2 regions of the Streptomyces sp. SP18CS02 genome follow, and region 2 is predicted to be linked to the other one. Evidence: riboswitches for the same ligand, from Rfam matches in the RefSeq annotation. Region 2 holds a riboswitch; the other holds the start of a gene.
The links. A riboswitch is a leader RNA that binds a small molecule or an ion and turns the genes downstream of it on or off. The one in region 2 is predicted to bind cobalamin.
Positions count from the first base shown of each region.

Region 1: another riboswitch for cobalamin. It lies ahead of cobN (cobaltochelatase subunit CobN); the one in region 2 lies ahead of PUR26_RS05305 (ABC transporter substrate-binding protein).

Region 1 covers NZ_JAQYXC010000277.1:102,803-106,752, forward strand. The annotation lists gene cobN (cobaltochelatase subunit CobN) at 1-2,032, opposite strand, end outside; cobalamin riboswitch at 2,069-2,197, opposite strand; gene PUR26_RS14175 (cobalamin biosynthesis protein CobG) at 2,255-3,595, shown strand; gene PUR26_RS14180 (precorrin-8X methylmutase) at 3,592-3,950, shown strand, end outside.
Region 2 covers NZ_JAQYXC010000256.1:5,868-9,817, reverse strand. The annotation lists gene PUR26_RS05315 (AfsR/SARP family transcriptional regulator) at 1-1,281, shown strand, start outside; gene PUR26_RS05310 (hypothetical protein) at 1,304-1,705, shown strand; cobalamin riboswitch at 1,700-1,880, shown strand; gene PUR26_RS05305 (ABC transporter substrate-binding protein) at 1,968-2,954, shown strand; gene PUR26_RS05300 (FecCD family ABC transporter permease) at 2,951-3,950, shown strand, end outside.

The sequences.
Region 1 (3,950 bases), on a different contig from region 2:
CGGGGCCGGTGGGCGCCCCGCCCAGGACATGCAGGCCGTCGCGGATCTGGGCGTCCTTGACCTCGCACAGCCAGCCGTCGACGTGCAGCAGGAAGTCGTCGAAGCCGTCGTCGTCCGGCCGGTCCGCCAGACCCAGGTCGTGGTCGAGCTTGGCGGCCTGGATCAGCGTCCAGATCTGGGCGCGGATCGCGGGCAGCTTCGAGGGGTCCATGGAGGAGATCTGCGCGTACTCGTCGAGCAGCTGCTCCAGGCGCGCGATGTCGCCGTAGGAGTCGGCGCGGGCCATCGGCGGGACCAGGTGGTCGACCAGGGTGGCGTGGACGCGGCGCTTGGCCTGCGTGCCCTCGCCGGGGTCGTTGACGAGGAACGGGTAGACCAGCGGGAGGTCGCCGAGCGCGGCGTCGGGGCCGCAGGCGGCGGACAGGCCGGCGTTCTTGCCGGGCAGCCACTCCAGGTTGCCGTGCTTGCCGAGGTGGACCATCGCGTCGGCGCCGAAGCCGCCGTCGTCCGCGGAGGCCGAGATCCAGCGGTAGGCCGCCAGGTAGTGGTGCGAGGGCGGCAGATCGGGGTCGTGGTAGATCGCGATCGGGTTCTCGCCGAAGCCGCGCGGCGGCTGGATGAGGACCAGCAGGTTCCCGCGGCGCAGGGCGGCGAGCACGATGTCGCCCTCCGGATTGCGGGAGCGGCCCAGGAACATCTCGCCGGGCGGCGGGCCCCAGTGCTCCTCGACGGCCGCGCGGAGCTCCTGCGGCAGGGTCGCGTACCAGCGCTTGTAGTCGGCGGCGGGGATCCGGACGGGGTTGCGGGCGAGCTGCTCCTCGGTGAGCCAGTCCTGGTCGTGGCCGCCGGCCTCGATGAGGGCGTAGATCAGCTCGTCGCCGTCGCCGGAGACCAGGCCGGGGATGTCCTCCTCGGGACCGAAGTCGTACCCCTCCTCGCGGAGCCTGCGCAGCAGGGCGACGGCGGAGGCGGGGGTGTCCAGGCCGACCGCGTTGCCGATCCGGGAGTGCTTGGTCGGGTACGCGGAGAGGACCAGCGCGAGGCGCTTGTGCTCGTTCGGGATGTGGCGCAGCCGGGCGTGGCGCACGGCGATCCCGGCGACGCGGGCGGCGCGCTCGGTGTCGGCGACGTACGCGGGCAGGCCGTCCTCGTCGATCTCCTTGAAGGAGAACGGAACGGTGATGAGCCGGCCGTCGAACTCGGGCACGGCGACCTGGCTGGCCGCGTCCAGCGGCGACAGCCCCTCGTCGCTCTCCTCCCAGGCGGAGCGCGGGCCGGTCAGGCAGAGCGCCTGGAGGACGGGGACGTCCAGGGCGGCGAGCGCGCCCGCGTCCCAGGCCTCCTCGTCGCCGCCCGCCTGGGCCGCGGCGGGCTTGGTGCCGCCCGCCGCGAGGACGGTGGTGACGATCGCGTCGGCGCCGCGCAGCCGGTCGAGCAGCTCGGGCTCGGGGGCGCGCAGGGACGCCACGTACAGCGGCAGGGCCTGGGCGCCCGCGTCCTCCACGGCGTCGCACAGGGCGCCGATGAACGCGGTGTTCCCGCTCATGTGGTGGGCGCGGTAGTAGAGCACCGCGACGACCGGGCCGTCCGTGCGGCGCGGGGTGCGCTCCAGGGGGCCCCAGGTGGGCGCGGGGCTCGGCGGCTCGAAGCCGTGGCCCGTGAGCAGCACCGTGTCGGAGAGGAAACGGCCGAGCTGTTCCAGGTTGTCCGGGCCGCCGTGGGCGAGGTAGGCGTGCGCCTCGGCGGCGATGCCGATGGGGACGGTGGAGGCCTCCATCAGCTGGGCGTCGGGGGCCTGTTCCCCGCTCAGCACCACCACGGGACGGTCCCCCGCCAGCAGTGCGTCGAGCCCCTCCTGCCAGGCGCGGACGCCGCCGAGGAGGCGTACGACGACCAGGTCGGTGCCGTCCAGCAGGGCGGGCAGCTCGTCGACGGGGAGCCGGGAGGGGTTGGCGAACCGGTACTCCACCGGACCGCCGGCGGCGCGAGCGCTCAGCAGGTCGGTGTCGGAGTGCGACAGCAGCAGGATCATCGCGTGCGCAGGCCTTCCTCGGGGTGTCCGCGCCCCGGGTGGTCGTAGGACGGCGGGAGTTCCTGACTCACCGGCTCGGGGCCGGTTCACAGTGGCGGGACCGCGCCGGATTCCCACCGGGCTTCCTCCCTAGGGCCCTGGGACCCTGTGCCGTCTGCATAGTAGAGGTTCGGCTTGATCGGGCGGGCGGTCACCTGGAAGGTCGTGGGTATGCTCGCCGCCATGCCGCCCACCCGACCATCAACGCCGAAACGGGTCGAAGCTCCCATACGGGACCGTGGCGACGCCTGCCCCGGCGCGCTGCGGCTGCACCAGGCCGACGACGGCCGGTTGGCCCGACTGCGCCTGCCGGGCGGCCTTCTGACGTCCCATCAGGTACGTGCGCTGGCACTGGCGGCGGACTCGCTGGGGGACGGGCACCTCAGCATCACCTCACGCGGCAACGTCGAGCTGCGCGGCCTCGGCGACGACTGCGGGTCGGCCCTGGCCGAGCTGCTGCGGGACGCCGGGCTGCTGCCCTCCGAAACGCATGAGCGGGTGCGCAACGTGGTCGCGTCCCCGCTGGCCGGGCTGGACGGACTGGGCCGCGCCGACGTGCAGTTGTGGGTGCGCGAGCTGGACGCCCTGCTCTGTGCCGCCCCGTGGTCGGCCGCCCTCTCGGGCCGCTTCCTGTTCGCCCTGGACGACGGACGCGGGGACGTGGCGGGGCTCGGCGCCGATGTGACCTTGATCGCAGAACCGGACGCCGGTTCCGCACGCGTACGGGTCGGCGTGCGGGAGGTGTGCCGGGTGCCGGCCGACGACGCCCCGCGCGCCGCGCTCGCCGCGGCCCGCGCCTTCCTGGCCGCCGCCCGCGCGGCGGGCACGGGCGCCTGGCGGGTGCGCGAGCTGCCCCCGGGACGGTCCGTGGACGTGGCGGCGCACCTGGCGGAGGCGGGCCTCGCGTTCTCACCCGTCGACGCCGCCGCCGCGGCTCCCGCGCGAGCCGGCGACGGCCCGGCCCCGGGAGGGACGGCCGCGCCCGGGCCGCGCCCGCTCCCGGGGGTCGTCACGCCGCCCGGCACGCCCGCCCCCGGCCCCGTGGCACCCCCGGCCGCCGTGTCGGTCGTGGCGCCGCTCGGCCGGGTGACGAGCGCGCAGATGCGCGCCCTGCTGCCGGCCGACGAGGTCCGCGTCACGCCCTGGCGCGGCCTGGTCGTGACCGGGTTCGCGGACCGGCGGGCCGCCACGGAACGGCTCGCCGCCCTCGACGCGGCCGGTCTGATCACCTCCCCCGACTCGCCCTGGCTGGGCACCGGCGCCTGCACCGGGCGGCCCGGCTGCGCCAAGTCCCTGTCGGACGTGCGCGCCGACGCCACCCCCGGCACGGGCGGCCTGCCCGTCCACTGGTCCGGCTGCGAACGGCGCTGCGGCCACCCGCAGGGCGCGTGGGTCGACGTCGTCGCGACCGGTGACGGCGTGTACGAGGTGACCGTCCGGGACGGCGCGGCCGCACGACCCGTACCCATGACCCGGGCAGGACTGGCCGCCACGGTGGCGGCAGCCCGTACCACCACGAGATGAGCGAGAGCAGAGTGTTCGACTACGAGAAGGACGGCGCGGAGATCTACCGCCAGTCCTTTGCCACGATCCGCGCCGAGGCGGATCTCGCGGGCCTGCCCGCCGACGTCAGCCAGGTCGCCGTGCGGATGATCCACGCGTGCGGCATGGTCGACCTCGTCCGCGACCTCGCCTACACCCCGCGGGTGGTGGCCCGCGCCCGCGAGGCGCTGCGGGCCGGCGCGCCGATCCTGTGCGACGCGCAGATGGTCGCCAGCGGTGTCACGCGCAAGCGGCTCCCCGCCGGCAACGACGTGATCTGCACCCTCTCCGACCCGTCGGTGCCGTCCCTTGCCGCCGAGCTGGGCACCACGCGCAG
Region 2 (3,950 bases):
CTGTCACGAGGGGCGGTGGTGGAGGCGCTGCGGGCTGCCCGCGCGCTGACCTGGTACTGGCTGCTTCGGGGCAGGCCGGCCGTGGCGGGGAGGCTCCTCGACGCGTGCCTCACCGCGGAACGCGGTATCCCGGGCCGGCCGGGAGAAGAGCCGGAGCGGGCCGCCGCCGTCGCGTCGGCGGCCGCGTGGCGGACGGGCCTCGCCCTGGGCGAAGGCGCCTCGCCGGCCACCGGTGAGGCGGAGATCCGGGGTGCGGTCGACGCCCTCGACGCGCCGCAGGTGTCGGCGCACGACCCGTGGGCGAGGGCCACCGCGCTGTGGTTCCTGGCCTCCTCCCAGATGGGCGCGGGAGAAGTGGCCACGGGCGAGGAGCTCACCGAACGGGCCCTGACCGCCTGTGAAGAGCTCGGCCACACCTGGGGAACGGCGGCCTCCCTGAGCGTGCGGGCCCGGCATGCCCTGGCGCACGGCGACCTCGACGGAGTGCGCCGCGACGCCGAACGCAGCGCCCGGCTGTTCGGCACGCTGGGAGACCGTTGGGGCCTGTCGCAGACGGTGTTCCCGCGGGCGAAGCTGCACGAGATCGCCGGCGACCATCCGAGGGCGGTCCGGCTGCACGAGGAAGGGCTCGCCCTCGCCGAGGAGTTCGGGTGGTGGACGGAGGCAGCCAAGCGACTGTGTGCGCTGGGGCGGCTCGCCTTCCTCACGGGCGACCGCTCGGCGGCCCGGGAGCTGCACGCCCGTGCCTGGAAGCTGACGCGGGAGCAGAGCCATGCCGCCGGAGAGGCCGATGCCCGGATCGGCTTGGGAATGATCGCGCGGCGCACGGGGGATCTCGATGAGGCGGAGGCCCATATGGACAGCGTCCTGGCCTGGTTCCGTGCCACGGGATACGGGCCGGGTACGGCCCTTGCCCTCGCCGAGCTCGGTTTCACGGCCGAGCTGAGGGGCGAGCCGTCCCGTGCCCGCGAGCTGCACACCGAGGGGCTGGCGGTGGCGCGCGAGCTGGGTGACGTACGGGCGCTCGCGCTGGCGTGGGAGGGCCTGGCGGGCGCGGCGGCGGCCGGCGGTGCCGGGGAGCGGGCCGCCGGACTGCTGGGCGCCGCGCACGCGGCCCGCGTCTCGGTCGGCGCGCCGCTGCCGGACGCCGAACGGCACGACGTCGATCGGGTGTGGTCGGCCTGCCGGTCCCTGCTCGGCCCGGCGGCGGCCGACGCGGCCTTCGCGCGCGGGACGTCCCGTGGCGGGGAGCACCTCGTGCCGGACCCTGCTGCCGGCTGACCCGCGCGGCGGTGGCCCGGACGTGTGCGTTCCCGGCCGCGGGGGGCCGTTCGGCGGGCGCCTCCGTCATCCAGGTGCGCGGTCACTCGGGGAACGCCTGCGGCTGCTGGCCTGTGATCCTTCCTGCTACGCCCATGAACTCGAACGGCTCCCGGCCGATCCCCTCGACGTGGTGGTGATCGACACCTTCGACACGGAGGCGGTCCACGCCGAGCTCGGCCGTACGCCGGCACTGAACGGGCTGATCGGTTCCACCGACACCCGGATGCCGGTCGGCGCGGAACTGACGGCCCGTTTCGGACTGCCCGGGCTGGGCCCGGCCGTTCCGCGGCGGTACGTCGAGGCGGACGCCAGGGCTGACGGAATGTCGGGGCGCGCGGGGTTGCGCCGCACGCCCTTTTGCCTCTCGCTCAAGGGATCGTAATATCACCTGGTCACCACCGCGACGGGAGACAGGAAGCCGGTGCGATTCCGGCACGGTCCCGCCACTGTGACCGGGGAGTGCGTCCCTTCGAGAAGCCACTGCGCGCGGCGTGGGAAGGCAGGAGGACGAACGACGATCCGGGAGTCAGGACACTGGCCTGTCGCGGGCCCGTTCCAAGGAGCGCGGACTCCGCAGGAGGCTTTACGTGTACCACGGCACCCCATGCCTTACTTCTCCCCTGCCCACGAGGCGGCGCGGCGTCATGCGCCGTACGGGACTCGCGATCGCGCTGTCCGCGACCCTGCTGGCCGGATGCGGCAGCCCGGACGGGCGCGATGACCGGCGCGGCGCCGGGGCCTCCCGCTCCGCTCCGGGATTCCCGGTCACCATCGACAACTGCGGAACGCGCACGACGTACGACGAACCGCCTTCCCGGGTGGTCACCATCCACCAGCACCCGGCCGAGCTCCTGCTGGCCCTGGGTCTGAAGGACAGGATGGTCGGCACCGCCTTCCCCGACTCCGCGGTCCTGCCCCAGTGGGAGGAGGACTTCAAGGCCGTACCGCAACTGGCGGAGAAGGAACCCTCCTTCGAGGCCGTCCTGGAAGCCGAACCGGACCTCGTCTACGGCGGTTACGGCAGCGCCTTCGCCCAGAACGAGGGCCGCTCGCGCAAGGCGTTCGCGGACGCGGGCATCGACACCTACCTCAACCGCGAGTACTGCGGGAAGAAGCAGGTGTCCATGCGGGACACCTACGAGGAGATCCGTACGATCGGCCAGGTCTTCGGCGTGCGGGAGCGTGCGGAGAAGCTGGTCGCCGAGTTGCGGGGACGCATCGGGAAGAGCAGCGCGGCGGTCAAGGGCGAGCCGCCCGTCTCCGTGTTCGTGTACGACAGCGGCGACAAGGCCCCCTTCACGGCCGGCGGCAGGAGCCTGGGCACCGAGATCATCCGACTGGCCGGCGGGCGCAATGTCTTCGCCGACCTGGACGAGGTCTTCGGCGACGCCTCGTGGGAGCAGGTCGTCGAGCGCAGGCCCGAGGTCATCGCGATCTACGACTACGCCGGCGCCGGCAGCGTGGAGCGGAAGAAGAGGTTCCTGCTCTCCCAGCCCGCCCTCGCCGACGTCCCCGCTGTGAAGAACAAGCGGTTCGTGGTGCTGCCGCTGACCGCCACCCTCGTCGGTGTCCGGCCCCCGTACGCCGTCGAGGACCTCGCCCGTCAGCTGCACCCCGGCCGGTTCAGGTGACCGCCTCCGCGCGGACCGGGCAGGAAGGGCGTCTCGCACCACCGGCCTCACCGGCCTCGGCGTCCTCGCCGGCCTCGCCGGCCGTCCCTCCCCGGGACCGGCCGGGCAGGGGAGCCGCCTTCCCCCTGGCCCTGCTGCTCCTCGGTGCGCTGCTGATCGTCTCCGTCACGGCGGGCCTGGGCATCGGTTCGGTCCATGTGCCGCCCGGAGAGGTCTGGGGCATCGTGAGCCACGCCCTGGGCGCCGACTCGACGGAACCGGGCTGGACCCGGGCGCGCGAGACGATCGTGCTCGATGTGCGGGCGCCGCGGGTGCTGCTGGGAGCGGTGACCGGTGCCGGGCTGGCCGTCGTGGGCGCGGCCATGCAGGCACTCGTCCGCAACCCGCTCGCCGAGCCCTATCTGCTCGGGGTGTCCTCGGGAGCGTCGCTGGGAGCGGTCGCCGTCATCGTCTCCGGGGTCACCCTGTTCGGTGCCGTCTCCCTGTCGGCGTCCGCGTTCACCGGCGCCCTCCTCACCCTGCTGCTGGTGTACACCACGGCTCGGGCCGGCGGGCGGATCACATCGATCCGGCTGGTCTTGTCGGGGGTGGCGGTCGCGGCGGTGCTCACGGCGGTGATGGACCTGCTGCTGCTGACGGCCGACCGGGGCAATCAGGCGCGTGAGGTGCTCGCCTGGACGCTCGGTGGTCTCGGGGGCGTCCAGTGGGGGACGTTGTGGCTTCCCGCCGCAGCCCTGGTGGTCGGCGTCGGCGTCCTGCTCCTGCAGGCCCGTTCGCTGAACCTGCTGCTGGCGGGCGAGGAGGCCGCCACGACCATGGGACTGGATGTGGCCCGCTTCCGTGCCCGGATGTTCGTCCTGCTGTCGCTGGTCACGGGCGTCCTGGTCGCGGCGGCCGGACCGATCGGGTTCGTCGGGCTGATGCTGCCGCACATCGTGCGGCTGTTCGTCGGCGGTGACCATCGCCGGGTCCTGCCGACGGCGGCCCTGGCCGGCG